DNA from 2 places in the Janibacter sp. Y6 genome. Region 1 is predicted to be linked to the other one. Evidence: predicted binding sites of a transcription regulator. Region 1 holds the regulator's gene; the other holds the start of a gene.
The links. The regulator LexA, encoded in region 1, represses DNA repair genes until DNA is damaged. The targets are predictions, from matches to a motif close to TCGAACANNTGTTCGA.
Positions count from the first base shown of each region.

Region 2: a site for LexA is predicted at 2,016-2,031, ahead of L6241_RS02065 (DUF6504 family protein). Genes of this name have one in related genera too.

Region 1 covers NZ_JAKLYZ010000001.1:665,409-672,740, forward strand. The annotation lists gene L6241_RS03080 (nucleotidyltransferase domain-containing protein) at 1-370, opposite strand, end outside; gene L6241_RS03085 (vitamin B12-dependent ribonucleotide reductase) at 712-3,621, opposite strand; gene nrdR (transcriptional regulator NrdR) at 3,763-4,233, opposite strand; gene L6241_RS03095 (LysM peptidoglycan-binding domain-containing protein) at 4,634-5,023, opposite strand; gene lexA (transcriptional repressor LexA) at 5,270-6,010, shown strand; gene L6241_RS03105 (NAD-dependent protein deacetylase) at 6,082-6,918, opposite strand; gene L6241_RS03110 (hypothetical protein) at 7,148-7,332, shown strand, end outside.
Region 2 covers NZ_JAKLYZ010000001.1:429,536-436,867, forward strand. The annotation lists gene L6241_RS02050 (DNA polymerase IV) at 1-346, opposite strand, end outside; gene L6241_RS02055 (methyltransferase domain-containing protein) at 371-1,147, opposite strand; gene L6241_RS02060 (SAV_6107 family HEPN domain-containing protein) at 1,239-1,691, opposite strand; gene L6241_RS02065 (DUF6504 family protein) at 1,709-1,984, opposite strand; gene metF (methylenetetrahydrofolate reductase [NAD(P)H]) at 2,115-3,011, opposite strand; gene L6241_RS02075 (polyprenyl synthetase family protein) at 3,134-4,225, shown strand; gene L6241_RS02080 (alpha/beta fold hydrolase) at 4,242-4,760, shown strand; gene L6241_RS02085 (Rv2175c family DNA-binding protein) at 4,783-5,199, opposite strand; gene L6241_RS02090 (LysM peptidoglycan-binding domain-containing protein) at 5,445-6,575, shown strand; gene pknB (Stk1 family PASTA domain-containing Ser/Thr kinase) at 6,580-7,332, shown strand, end outside.

The sequences.
Region 1 (7,332 bases):
GGAACCGCACGAGGATCGAGCGACGGCGGTTCTTGTACTCCACCTGCAGGTCTTCGTACTGCTCCTTGAGCCCCTCCCGGATCGCCTGGGCGGCACGCTCGATCAGTACTCCCGGCCCATCTCCTGCAGGACCGTACTGGCGGTCGGGATCGGGAACGACGACGCCGAGGTCGACGTCTGACAGCGGGCTGAGCGCGTCGCCGTGCGCGACGCTGCCGTTGACGTAGGAGCGAGATCCTGCGAACTCGGACTCCAAGCACTTGATGATGGCGCTTCGGCGTGTACGTGCCTCCACGAGCTCTTCGTCGCTGACCTCGATGGCCGCTCGGGCGTCACGGAGCAACTGCTCCAGGGTGGGCTGATCGGACATGCTCTGCTCTCTTCCTTGCTGGTGGGCCATTCGGCCGGGACTGGTTGACAACCAGAAGAGCGAGCGTGGTCTGATGGATGTGCACCATCCGCGGTTCAGGTTCCACCTGCTCTGCCCTCGTTGCGCCCGGTTGCCCCCGGGCGCTTCGTGGTTTCTGGCGTACTGACGATGTTCAGTTGTACGTCTTGCCACCGACAGCGCCCCGGTCCCCTGCAGTGGGGTCCGGGGCGCTGTGGGTTATCGGCTTGTCACTTCGTCACTGACAAAGTGATCACGAATGTCACCGCGCAACCGATGACACCTCGCGCAACTCCCCGGTGACATTCCGATGCGCGTCGACATCAGCTGCAGCCGCTGGTGGAGCCGCAGCCCTCGCAGACGTAGCAGGAGCCGGCGGGGCGCATCTTCGTCCCGCAGGTCATGCACATCGGCGCGTCGGCGGTCTTGCCCTGGAACTTCTCCAGCAGCTCGGCCGAGCTGTGGATCTGGCCGCTGACCTCACGGGCGGAGGCGGCGCCAGCGCCCGAGGTGACCTCGGCCGCGTGCTCCTCGACCGGGGCGTCGGCCTTCTTCGAGGACGGGGCGGCGGACTGGCTGTAGGTCTCCAGCTCGTCCTCGAGGTCCTCGTCGTCCTCGTTCGGCGCGGCCGCGTAGGACCCCGTCTCGAGCTGGCGGGCGCGCTCCTCGGCGGTGTGGATGCCCATGAAGGAGCGGGTCTCGAAGTCGAGGTAGTCCAGCGCGAGGCGACGGAAGACGTAGTCCATGATCGACTGCGCCATCCGCACGTCCGGGTCGTCGGTCATGCCGGCCGGCTCGAAGCGCAGGTTGGTGAACTTCTCGACGTAGGTCTCGAGCGGCACGCCGTGCTGCAGCGCGATGGAGATCGCGATGGAGAAGGCGTCCATGAGACCGGCGAGGGTCGAGCCCTGCTTGCCGAACTTGAGGAAGATCTCGCCGAGCTCGCCGTCGTCGTACGTGCCCGACGTGAGGTAGCCCTCGGCCCCGCCGACGGCGAAGGACGTGGTCTGCGAGGTGCGGCGCTTGGGCAGACGACGACGCAGCGGGCGGTACTCGACGACCTTCTCCGGCTCCGCGGCCTCGGTCTTCGCGTCCTTGGCGTCCTTCGCGTCCTTGGCGGTCGAGCCGCCGTCGGAGAGCGGCTGGCCGACCTTGCAGTTGTCGCGGTAGACCGCGAGCGCCTTGAGCCCGAGCTTCCAGCCCTGGATGTAGACGTCCTCGATCTCCTCGACGGTCGCGTCCTCCGGCAGGTTGACCGTCTTGCTGATCGCGCCGGAGAGGAAGGGCTGGGTCGCCGCCATCATCCGCACGTGACCCATCGGGCTGATCGAGCGCGCACCCATCGCGGTGTCGAAGACCTCGTAGTGCTCGGTCTTCAGCCCGGGGGCGTCGATGACGTGGCCCTTGTCGGCGATGTACTCGACGATCGCCTCGACGGTTTCCTGCGCGTAGCCGAGCTTCTTCAGCGCGCGCGGGATGGTGAGGTTGACGATCTGCATCGAGCCGCCGCCGACGAGCTTCTTGAACTTCACGAGCGAGAAGTCCGGCTCGATGCCGGTGGTGTCGCAGTCCATCATGAAGCCGATGGTGCCGGTGGGCGCGAGGACCGAGGCCTGCGCGTTGCGGTACCCGTTCTTCTCGCCGAGCGTGATGACGGCGTCCCACGCCTTCGTCGCGGCCGCGTGGATGTCCTTGTCCATCGTGTGCAGCGTGCGGACCTGGTCGTTCGCCGCCTGGTGCTTGCGCATGACGCGCTTGTGGGCGTCGGCGTTGCGGGCGTACCCGGCGTAGGGGCCGACGACCGCGGCGAGCTCGGCGGAGCGCTTGTAGGCGGCACCGGTGAGCAGCGAGGTGATCGACGCGGCGAGGGCGCGGCCGCCGTCGGAGTCGTAGCCGTGGCCGGTCGCCATGAGCAGCGCACCGAGGTTGGCGTAGCCGATGCCCAGCTGACGGTAGTCACGGGTCGTCTCGCCGATCGGCTCGGTCGGGAAGTCCGCGAAGCAGATGGAGATGTCCATCGCGGTGATGACGAGCTCGGCGACCTTCTGGAAGGTCGCGACGTCGAAGGTGTCGTCGTCGCGCAGGAACTTCAGCAGGTTGAGCGAGGCGAGGTTGCAGCTGGAGTTGTCGAGCGACATGTACTCGCTGCACGGGTTGGACGCGGTGATCCGGCCCGTCTCGGGGTTGGTGTGCCAGTCGTTGATCGTGTCGTCGTACTGGATGCCCGGGTCGGCGCACTCCCACGCGGCCTTGGCGATCTTGCCCATGAGCTCACGGGCGTCGACGGTGGAGATGACCGAGCCGTCCTTGCGGGAGGTGAGCCCGAAGTCGGTGCCGTCCTCGACCGCACGCATGAACTCGTCGCTGACGCGCACCGAGTTGTTCGCGTTCTGGTACTGGACCGAGACGATGTCGGCGCCGCCGAGGTCCATGTCGAAGCCCGCGTCGCGCAGGGCCCGGATCTTGTCCTCCTCGCGGGCCTTGGTCTCGACGAACTCCTCGATGTCCGGGTGGTCGACGTCGAGGACGACCATCTTCGCCGCGCGACGCGTGGCGCCACCGGACTTGATGGTGCCCGCCGACGCGTCGGCACCGCGCATGAAGCTCACGGGGCCGGAGGCGGTGCCGCCGGAGGAGAGCAGCTCCTTGCTGGAGCGGATGCGGGAGAGGTTGAGGCCGGCGCCGGAGCCGCCCTTGAAGATGAAGCCCTCTTCCTTGTACCAGTTGAGGATCGAGTCCATCGAGTCGTCGACGGAGAGGATGAAGCACGCCGAGACCTGCTGGGGGCTCTTCGTGCCGACGTTGAACCACACCGGGGAGTTGAAGCTGAAGACCTGGTGGAGCAGGGCGTAGGTCAGCTCGTGCTCGAAGATCTCCGCGTCGGCCGGGGTCGCGAAGTAGCCGTGGTCCTTGCCCGCCTTGACGTAGGTGAGCACGACGCGGTCGATGAGCTGCTTGAGACCCTGCTCGCGCTCGGGCGTGCCGACGGCGCCGCGGAAGTACTTCGTCGTGACGATGGTGCTCGCGTTGGCGGACCAGAAGTCGGGGAACTCGACGCCGCGCTGCTCGAAGATCGTCGCGCCGGTCTTCCAGTTCTGCTGGACGACGTCGCGCTTCTCCCAGGTCACCTCGTCGTAGGGGTGGACGCCCTCGGTGGTGTAGATGCGCTCGACCGTGATCCCGCGGTTCTTCGCGGATCGACGGGTGCTGGGCTTGCCGGCGGTCTCGGTCATGGTCCCTCTCTCGGTGGTGCGGGTCTGCAGGTGGTGCTGCTCATGTGGTGCTGTGTGGTGCGGGCGGCGTGCAAGGGAAGACCTCGCATCAAGCGTGTCACCGGGTACCGACAGCCCGATCGCGTGCCGGTACCCGGGGGTCTAGGGGGCGTCCTGCGCGAGGGCGGCGTGCTCGGCGCGCAGCAGGGTGATGGCGGCCTCGAAGTCCTCGAGCGAGTCGAAGGCCTGGTAGACGCTCGCGAAGCGCAGGTAGGCGACCTCGTCGAGCTCGCGCAGCGGGCCCAGGATCGCCATCCCGATCTCGTGGGCGTCGATCTCGGCGCTGCCCTGCGCCCGTACGGCCTCTTCGACGCGCTGGGCGAGCAGGGCCAGCTGGTCCTCGGTGACCGGTCGGCCCTGGCAGGCCTTGCGGACGCCGACGAGGACCTTGGCCCGGCTGAAGGGCTCCGCCGCGCCCGAGCGCTTCGTCACGCTCAGGCTCGCGCTCTCGAGCGTGGTGAAGCGCCGGTTGCACTCGGGGCACTGCCGACGCCGACGGATCGAGGACCCGTCGTCGGCCGTGCGCGAGTCGATGACGCGAGAGTCGGTGTGACGGCAGAAGGGGCAGTGCACGATGCTCTCCTCTCGGGCACGGTGGCACAGGTCGGGCACCGGCTGACCTGCACGAGGCGGGTCGCCGGCTGTGGACCGGGGTGTGGATCAGGGCGGTTCTGCTGTGGACATCTGTCGACAACCGGTGGACAACTCCGCCTCACATGTGCACTACATGTGGACGAATGACATCGGTGTAACCACTAGATGTAGTGCCATTTCATCACGCCCACCACCACGCACGCAAGACCCGGCGAGCCCCCGGGCGGGGAGGCCCGAGATACCGGGCGACACGCCGGTGCCAGGCCCCGCCGACGGCCGGCGGGGACAGCACGACGGCCGCACCCGGTGGAGGTGCGGCCGTCGCCGTCGCCCGGGTCGGGTCGAGGGACCCGGGTGGTCTGGTGATCCGTCGAGACGGTCAGCGCGTCGGGATGACGAGCTCCTGGCCGGCGTGGACGAAGGGGGTGCTCAGCGCGTTCTCCGAGCGGATGGCCGAGACGGCCGCGCTCGTGGGGACGCCGGGCATCTGGCTGGCGGCGACGTCGCTGAGGGTCTGCCCCTGCTCGACGGTGACGGTCGTGGCCGCAGCGGCCTCGCCGCCCGCGGTCGCGATGCCGGTGCCGAGCGCGAGCAGCGCCGCGACGGCGATCGTCGTGAGCGCGAGGCGACCCCGCCGGGTCACCCGCAGCTCGGTGGGGACGTCGGTCCCCGTCGGCACGGACACGAGGTGGCGCTCGGCCCGGCGCGGGTCGCGCAGCGCCGAGGGCCGGGCAGCGTGCTGCGGGGCCTGGACGGTGAGTGCGCTCATGGTCTCCTCCTGGTCGTCTGGTCGAACCGGTGTTCGACGAGGCGTCTGCACGATGTCTAGCACAGGTGTTCGAGCGAGAACAAGACACGCTCGAACATGTGTTTGATCTAGACCGGGCCGAGCACTACCGTCGGCCACACGGGAGAGACAACCAGCGAGCACCGACAACGCTGTCCTCCCCCGCAGGAGCAGGCCACCAGCCGCCCCCTCACGGGTCGCGGCGCGAGCGAGACAGCGAGGGGCGCGATGAGCGAGGACAACATCCGCACGTTGCCGGTGCGGGACAACGGCGAGGGGCTGACCGCCCGGCAGGTCAAGGTCCTCGAGGTGATCCGCAGCGCGGTCGCGACGCGGGGCTACCCGCCGAGCCTGCGCGAGATCGGCGACGCGGTCGGGCTGACCAGCCCGAGCTCGGTGGCCCACCAGCTGACCGCGCTCGAGCGCAAGGGCTACCTGCGCCGTGACCCCAACCGGCCCCGCGCCATCGAGGTCGTCTCGCCCGAGGCGTCCCGCTCCCCCGAGGGCGACGCGCAGACGCACGACATCGCCGGCTACCGCGGTGGCGCCAGCCCCCAGGACCCCGACGCGACGGGCAGCGGCGACGCCCACCCCGCCGCGACGTACGTGCCGGTGCTCGGCCAGATCGCCGCGGGCGTGCCAATCGTCGCCGAGGAGAGCGTCGAGGAGGTCTTCCCCCTGCCGAAGCAGGTCGTCGGCGAGGGCTCCCTCTTCCTCCTGCGCGTCGTCGGCGACTCGATGATCGAGGCCGCGATCTGCGACGGCGACTGGGTCGTCGTGCGCCAGCAGCCGACGGCCGACAACGGCGACATCGTCGCGGCGATGCTCGACGACGAGGCGACGGTCAAGACCTTCAAGCGACGTGACGGCAAGGTGTGGCTGCTCCCCCACAACCCCGCCTTCGAGCCGATCGACGGCGACCACGCGACGATCCTCGGCAAGGTCACCGCGGTCCTGCGCCGCATCTGAGCCTGGCGCGCCGCCCCGGCCGGACGGGCCCGCCCTGCACGGGGCGGGCCCGTCGCGCGTGACGGGGCCGCTCAGCCGACCTCGGTGCTCGCGCGCACCAGGGCGTCCAGGCTCGTGTCGAGCGAGCCGTCGACCCGGTGGGTCGCGAGGTCGTCACCGCGCGTGCGTCCCCTCGTGATGATGACGACCGGCGTGCCGAGCTTGGCGGCCCGCCGCACGAACCGCAGGCCGGACATCACCTGCAGGCTCGACCCGAGCACGAGCAGGCTCGGCGCCGCCTCCGTGAGCGCGAAGCAGTGCTCGACCAGGGGCTTGTCGACCGACCCGCCGAAGAAGACGACATCGGGCTTGAGCATGTCGGACCCGCACACGAGGCAGAGCGGCGCCTCGAAGGCCTCGACCTCGACCTCCTCGAGGCGCACGTCGCCGTCGGGTCGGATCTCGTCGCTGTCCGCGTCGAAGCCGGGGTTGCGCTGCGCCATCCGCTCGTCGAGCGCGGCCCGGGCCTCCCGGGCGCCGCACGCGAGGCAGACCACCTCGGCCAGGCTCCCGTGCAGCTCGACGACACCGGTGCTGCCGGCCGCCTGGTGCAGGCCGTCGACGTTCTGGGTGATGACGCCGCCCACCTGACCGCGCTCCTGCAGGTGCGTGACGAGCTCGTGGGCGCGGTTGGGCCGGGCCGCGCTGAAGCGGCGCCACCCCACATAGCTGCGCGCCCAGTAGCGCCGCCGGGCGGCGCTGCTGCCGATGAACTCCGACAGGTGCATCGGCGTCACCCGGCGCGTGCCGTCCGGACCGCGGTAGTCGGGGATCCCCGAGTCGGTCGACATCCCCGCGCCGGTGAGGGCCAGCGCCGGCCCGCGGCTCAGCACGTCGGCGATCTCGCGGAAGGTCTCGGGGGTGCTCACCGCACCAGTATCCGCCCCGCGCGGCCGCGGGCGTCGCGCGAGGACCTGACCGTCGCCTGCGGGGCGTCCGCCCAGGTCAGAGCCCCGAGATACCACCCCGAAGGCTGTAGTGCGCTCGCGGACCCGGCTCGCCGGAGGTCACTAGCGTCCACAAGGTCAGGCAGGCCGGTAGCGTCGCCAGCGCCCGGGTCTGCGCCCGTTGCACCACTCACCGAAGAGGGGACTGCAGATGACCGCAGGACCGTACGACCAGGACCGCTCGACCCCGGGCAGTGCAGGCGCCGGCACGGCGTCCGTCGCCAAGGACGAGGCCGCCTCCGTCGCCGGAGACGCCCGAGAGGGCACCCAGCAGGTCGCGGAGACCGCGAAGGACGAGGCCCAGCACGTCGCCCAGGAGACCCAGCAGCAGATCCG
Region 2 (7,332 bases), 240 kb from region 1:
CGACGAAGGGGGTGATCCCCTCGAAGATCCGCATGACCCCCTTCGAGACCGCGGAGTACTCGTGGTGGTCGGGGGCGAGGACGGTCGCCCGGGGGCACAGCCGGCGGGCCCGGACCATGGGCATCGCCGAGGTCACGCCGAAGGCGCGGGCCTCGTAGGTCGCCGACAGCACGACGCCGCGCTCTCCCCCGCCGATGATCACCGGGGTCCCGACGAGCTCGGGGTGGTGGCGCAGGGTGACGGAGGCGTAGAAGGCGTCCATGTCGACGTGCATGACGCCGCAGCCGGTCTCGTCGAGCGGGCGGTCGTGCGGGCCCTCGGGGACCCGGAACTGCCGCCGGCTCATCGCCGCGCACCCCGGATCACGCCGTCAGTCCTTGCGGGCGAGGGCGTGCAGCTGCGAGCCGAGGTGGCTGAGCACCGAGCGCTCCTCGTCGGCGACGCTCGCCTGCTCGAGCGCGAGCACGTCGGCGCGGTCGGCCTCGGAGTCGAGCAGCGCCCCGGGCACGAGGTCGCTGAAGATCCGCACGCCGTGGATCGCCTCGACGGTGAATCCGGCCCGACCGAGCCGGGCCACGACGTCGCCCTGGTCGAAGCGACGCGGCATCGGGTCGCCGCTCCCCCACCGCCCGTCCGGGCTCGCGAGCGCGGCCCGGGCCTGGTCGAAGCGACCGGCGAGCGCCCGGGCGACGACGGCGGCCAGGCGCTGCGCGGTGACGAGGCTGAGGTAGCCGCCGGGCGCGAGGACGTCGGCGATCCGGCACAGCGTGGTGTCGGGGTCGTCGACGACCTCGAGGGTCCCGTGGCAGCACACGAGGTCGACGCTGCCGGCGGCGAGCACCTCCGAGAGGGTGTCCGCGTCGCCCTGGACGGCGCTGATGCGGGCCGAGGCGCTCGACTCGGCGCTGCGCCGTCGTAGCGAGGCGAGGGCGTCGGCGCTCGGGTCGACGACGGTCACGGTGTGCCCCTGCTCGGCGAGCGGCACGGCGAGCCCACCGGTGCCACCTCCGAGGTCGAGGACCCGCAGGGCACGGCCGAGCTCGCGCTGCCGCTCGGCGGTCAGCGTGGAGACCTCGGACCACACGGCGGCGGTCCGCAGGTTGCTCTCGACCCCCCGGCGGCGGGCGGGTCGGCGTTCGTCGCTCACGGTGCTCCCTTCGTGCGCCACGGGTGCGGCACGTGGATGCCCCAACCCTAGTTCGGCCCGGGCCACGGGTGCGACCACCCCGCGGGCGGGGTCACGACGCCTCGGCGTCCTCGACCCGCCCGGCGCCGCCCGGGCCCGTCGCGGGCAGACCGGTGCTGCTCAGGCTGACGGGCACGAGGGTGGCGGGCAGGCTCGGCGCCGGCAGCCCGAGCGTCGCCGCGGCGACGAGGAGGAAGTCCTCGCCCGCGCGCAGCAGGTCGTCGACCCCGCGGACGTCGTGGGGAGGTCGACGCTCGGCCCGCTCGAGGTGCGCCGCCCACTCCGAGAGCTCGGGGGCGACCCGTGCGAGCACCTGCCACGTGCTGCTCGGGCTGCCCGCCGCCTGGCCCGGGCGCCCGCGCGCCGCGAGGACGGCCGCCGCCACCCGCAGCGTGCCGAGCCGGGTGGCGGCGAGCCGCTCGGGGGCCTCGCGCACCCAGTGCGCCTCGGTGAGGGCGTCGGCGGCGTCGGCGAGGAGCCGGCCGACCTGCTCGATGTCTGCCATGCCGTGCACGACCACCCTCAGCCCAGCGCCGCCACGAGCGACCAGGCGACGGCCGCCCCGCCGTCCCCGCGGTCCGCCCGCAGGTCGAAGACCTCGTCGGCTCCTCGGCCCGAGCTCGCGCAGACCTGCCAGACCTCGCCGGCCCGGTCCTCCTGCCAGCGGTCGACGACCCGGCTCACCCGGTAGAGGCGCCCCCTCCACAGGAAGGCCCGGGGCGCTCCCCCGTCATCCGAGCAGTCACCACCCGGAGCCCCTCGCACCTCGATGCTCTCGCCCGCCACCCGCGTCGTCACCGCGTCCTCCGCTCGTCGCCGTCACCCACGATCGAACACATGTTCGAACTGACGGCCACACTAGCGCGCGGGACGACGAGGTGGTCAAGCCCGCCGGGGGGCGGGGGCGGGACGTGCGCCGAGCGGTCGCTCAGGCGCGCAGGTGCGAGAGGTTCTGCAGCACCTCGAGGCTGGCCGTCGAGCGGTTCATCGTGATGAGGTGCAGGCCCGGGGCGCCCTCCCCGAGCATGCGGTCGGCGAGCTCGGTGGCGATCTCGACGCCCACGGCCCGCACCGCCGCGGGATCGCCGTCGACGGCCTGGAGACGGTCGACGACGGCCGCGGGCAGGGGCGTGCCCATGAGCTGGGCCATCCGACGGATCTGCTTGACGCTCGTCACCGGCATGAGGCCGGGGGTGATCGGCAGGTCGCGGCGGGCGGCGACCTCGTCGCGCAGCCGCAGGTAGGACTCGGCGTCGAAGACCATCTGGGTCACGGCGAAGCTCGCGCCGGCGTCGGCCTTGCGCACGAGGGTCTCGACGTCGTCGCGCAACGAGGCCGAGCTCGGGTGCACGTCGGGGAAGGCCGCGACTCCGACCTCGAAGCCGCCGACCTCGCGCACGAGGGCGACGAGGTCCTCGGCGTGGTCGAGCCCCTGCGGGTGCGCGGTCCACTCGCCACGGGGGTCACCGGGCGGGTCTCCGCGCAGGGCGAGGACGTGGTCGATGCCGGCGGCGGCGTACCCGGCGAGCACCTCGCGCAGGTCGTCGACGCTCTGGCTGACGCACGTGAGGTGCGCCATCGCGGTGAGCGAGGTGCGCTGGCCGATCTGCTCGGTGACGCGCAGCGTGCGGTCCTGGCTCGAGCCGCCCGCGCCGTACGTCACCGACACGAAGTCGGGGGCGAAGGGCTCGAGGCGCGCGATCGCCTCCCACAGCACCGCCTCGCCCGCGTCGTCCTTGGGCGGCATGAACTCGAAGCTGATCGAGGGACGCGTCGAGGAGAGCCGCTGCGGGATGGTCCCGCCGGGTGCGCTGGGCGACGTCATGGCGGCGACCATAGCCCGCGGGCCTGCCCGTAGGCTGGCGCGTACCTGCTGCTGAGACCGCCGCCGACGTCGCCGCTCGCAGCACAGACCGCACCGCCCGACCCCACCCTCGAGGAGCCGACGTGCCCGACCCCTTCGCCGCCGACCTGCGGGGCCGGGTCCAGGCCCAGCTCGACGCCGAGATCGCCCGTCAGCAGCGTCATCTCGACGAGATGGGTCCGGACGTCGCCGACCTCACCGACGCGATCAGCTCGCTCGTGCGCGGCGGCAAGCGGCTGCGCGCCGCCTTCGCCTACTGGGGCTGGCGCGCGGGGGGCGGCGAGGACGGGCACGTGCCGGTGGCCCTCGCCTCGGCGATGGAGCTCTTCCAGGCCGCGGCCCTGCTCCACGACGACGTCATGGACGACTCCGACACCCGCCGCGGCGCCCCCGCGGCGCACCGGGCGCTCGCCGCCGCGCACGCGCAGCGCGGGTGGCGCGGCGACGCCGACCGCTTCGGCCTGTCCGGGGCGATCCTCGCCGGCAACCTCTGCCTCGACTGGTGCGACGACCTCGTCGTACGCTCGGGCCTGCCGGCCGACCGTCTCGCCGCGGCGTGGGAGGTCCTCGAGCGGATGCGCACGCAGCTCATGGCCGGCCAGTTCATCGACGTCGTCGAGTCGATGCAGCCGTGGTCGGCCGCCGACGGCCCGGAGCGCGTCGAGCGCGCCCGGCGGGTGCTGCGCTACAAGAGCGCGAAGTACTCCGTCGAGCACCCCCTGCTCATCGGCGCGACCGCCGCGGGAGCCTCGCCCGCGACGCGCGAGGCGCTCTCGCGCCACGGGCTCGCCCTCGGCGAGGCCTTCCAGCTGCGCGACGACCTCCTCGGCGTCTTCGGCGACCCCGACGAGACGGGCAAGCCGGCGGGCGACGACCTGCGCGAGGGCAAGCGCACGGTCCTCGTCGCCCGGGCCTGGCTGGGCGCCGACGTCGCGCAGCGGGCCTGGCTCGAGGAGCACCTCGGCGACCCCCAGCTCGACGACACGCAGGTGGCGCGCTTCCGCGAGCTGCTGACGAGCACCGGCGCGGTGGCCGAGGTCGAGGCCGAGATCACCCGGCTCGTCGACGCCTCGCGAGCTGCTCTGGACGAGGTCGCGGGCCTGCCGGGGTCGCGGCCCGAGGCGGTCGAGGCCCTCGCCGAGCTCGTCGAGCTCGCCACCGCGCGCACCGCCTGACCCCTACCCTGAGGGGGTGGCGCTGCTCTTCCTCCACGGGGCCGGCGGGCACGACGAGGACCAGGACCTCGTGCGCGCCCTGCGGGAGGGGCTCGCCGAGCCCGTCCTCGCCCCGCGGCTGCCCGACGAGGACATGAGCCACGACGCCTGGGCGGCGTGCGTGCGCACCGCGCTCACCCCGCAGGTGCGCACGGTCGTCGGTCACTCCTTCGGCGGGTCGACCGTGCTGCGCATGGCGACCGAGGCCGACCTGGGTGTCGACCACCTCGTGCTGCTCGCCGCGCCGGACTGGGGGCCGAAGGGGTGGGACGTCGCCGACTACGCGCTGCCGGACGACGCGGCGGAGCGGCTCGACCCCGCGCTGCAGGTCACCCTGCACCACTGCGCCGACGACGAGGTGGTGCCCGCCGGGCACCTCGACCTGCTGAGCGCACGGCTCCCGGCCGCGCGGCGGGTCCTGCACGACCGCGGCGGTCACCAGCTGACGGGCGACGCGACCACGGTCGTCGTGGCATCGCTCCCGCCCGCGCCGTGACGGCGCGGCGCGGACCGACCGGCTAGAGCGCCTCTTCCATCGCCCGGCGGCGCACCTCGGTCTTGAAGCCCGCGCGGATGGCCTCGATCGCGGTGGTCGCACCCCCGGGCAGCGTCTCGTCGCGGGCGAAGAGCCAGGCGACGACCTCGTCGTCGCTCATCCGGGCGTCGCGCAGCACGGTGAAGGTGCCGCGCAGCGCCGGGAGCGGGCCGTCGTCGTCGACGAAGGCCGCCGGCACCTGCAGCACGCGGCGCTCGCCGACCCGGACGGCGACGAGGTCGCCCTCCTCGATCATCCGGCGCACGTCGGTGAGACGGACACCGAGCCGCTGGGCGACGTCGGGGATCGCGAGCCACTCGCCGACGAGGTCCTCGAGGGCGTCGTGACCGGGGACGGGGGCGCCCGGCTGGGAGAGGTCCTGGGGCTGCTCGGTGCTCATCACACCAGTCTCCCAGAGCCCGGGCCCCCGGCCGCACGCCGCACCGGGCCTCGCGTCGCCGCGCGAGGTCGGCCGAGCTGGGGTAGCGTCTCGCGCGAACGATTCACACGAGTCAGCACACGCCACACCCGCCACACACAGTCCCGACGGTCGCCACCGGCTCGCGGACGCGACGCGCCACCCCCTTCGACCGACGTCGCGACCACCGCCCTCGGCGAGTGACCTCGGGTACCGAGGAGAGCACCATGGTCCTGCCGATCGTCGTCCCCCCTGCCACGGTCCCGCCCGTGCTCGACCTGCCCGCGCTGCCGGCCTCCGTCCACAGCGAGGAGCGGGCCGGGCGCACCCATACCGTGCGCAGCGGCGAGACCCTCTACGACATCGCCGAGCGCTACGGCACGAGCGTCGGCGCGCTGCGCCGGCACAACCAGCTCGACGCGGGCTTCATCTACCCCGGTCAGCACCTGCGCATCCCCTCCGGCGGCGCCTCGAGCCCCGCGGCGAAGCCCGCCCGCAGCGCCGCGACCCGCGGGTACACCGTGCGCAGCGGCGACACCCTCTACGGCATCGCGGCGCGCCACGGCATGTCCGTCGGGCGCCTCGCCTCCCTCAACGGCGTCTCCAGCGAGTCCTTCATCCACCCGGGTCAGACGCTGCGCGTGCACGGCACCGCCGCACGCCCCGCGAAGCGTCCGGCCGCCCGCACCAGCGGGTCGCGCCACACCGTGGCCGCCGGCCAGACGCTGTCGGGCATCGCCTCCCAGCACGGCATGTCGGTGACGCGCCTGGCCAAGATCAACGGGCTGTCCGCCCGCTCCTTCATCTACCCCGGTCAGCGCCTGCGCGTCGCCGGCACGAGCCGCCCCGCCGCGACGACGACCGGCGGTGCCGGCTTCGACCACAACACCTTCGCCGGGCGCACCTACCCCAGCGAGATCGTCTCCGCCGCCAGCCGCAACCGTCAGACCCTCGCCGGACGCCCGGTGCCGAGCCGCTCGCAGGTCCGCGCGAAGATCGTCGCGACCGCCCAGCGCTACGGCGTCGACCCCTCGCTCGCCCTCGCGATCTCCTACCAGGAGTCCGGGTGGGACCAGCGCCAGGTCTCCGTCGCCAACGCCGTCGGCGTCATGCAGGTCATCCCGTCCTCGGGCGACTGGACCTCGGGCCTCGTCGGGCGCCGCCTCGACCTGCTCGACACCGACGACAACATCACCGCCGGCGTCGTGCTCCTGCAGCAGCTGACCCGGATGGCGTCGAGCGACTCGCAGGCGATCGCCGGGTACTACCAGGGGCTGGGCTCGGTGCAGAAGCACGGGATGTACGCCGACACGCGGGGGTACGTGAAGAACGTGCAGGCACTGCGCGCCACAATGTGAGGTCATGGGGGCACGCAGCGGCGTCGAGGACCTCGTCGGCATCACGCTCGACGGGCGCTACCGCGTGCTCGAGCACCTCGCCGACGGCGGCATGGCCTCGGTCTACCGCGGGCTCGACACCCGTCTCGAGCGCGATGTCGCGATCAAGGTCATGCGCCCCGACCTCGCGGCCGACGACACCTTCGTCTCCCGCTTCCGGCGTGAGGCCCGCAGCGCGGCCCGCCTGGCGCACCCGCACGTCGTCGGCGTCCACGACCAGGGCGAGAGCGACGGCCTCGTCTTCCTCGTCATGGAGCACGTGCCCGGGCAGACCCTGCGCGAGGTGCTGCGCACCGAGGGGGCGCTGAGCCCGCGCGCGGCGCTCGACCTCCTCGAGCCGGTCCTCGCCGGACTGGCCGCCGCGCACGACGCCGGCCTCGTCCACCGCGACGTCAAGCCCGAGAACGTCCTCATCCGCGACGCCGGCACGGTCAAGGTCGCCGACTTCGGGCTCGCCCGGGCCGTCTCCTCGCAGACCGCGACCGGCACGACCGGGGTGCTCCTCGGCACGGTGAGCTATCTGTCGCCCGAGCAGGTCGAGCGCGGCATCGCCGACCCGCGCAGCGACGTCTACGCCGCCGGGCTGCTCCTCTTCGAGATGCTCACCGGCCGCAAGGCCGTCGACGGCGAGACCCCGATCCACGTCGCCTTCCAGCACGTGCACGGCGACCTCCCGAGCCTGCGCACCACCCGCCCCGACGTGCCCGTCGCCCTCGAC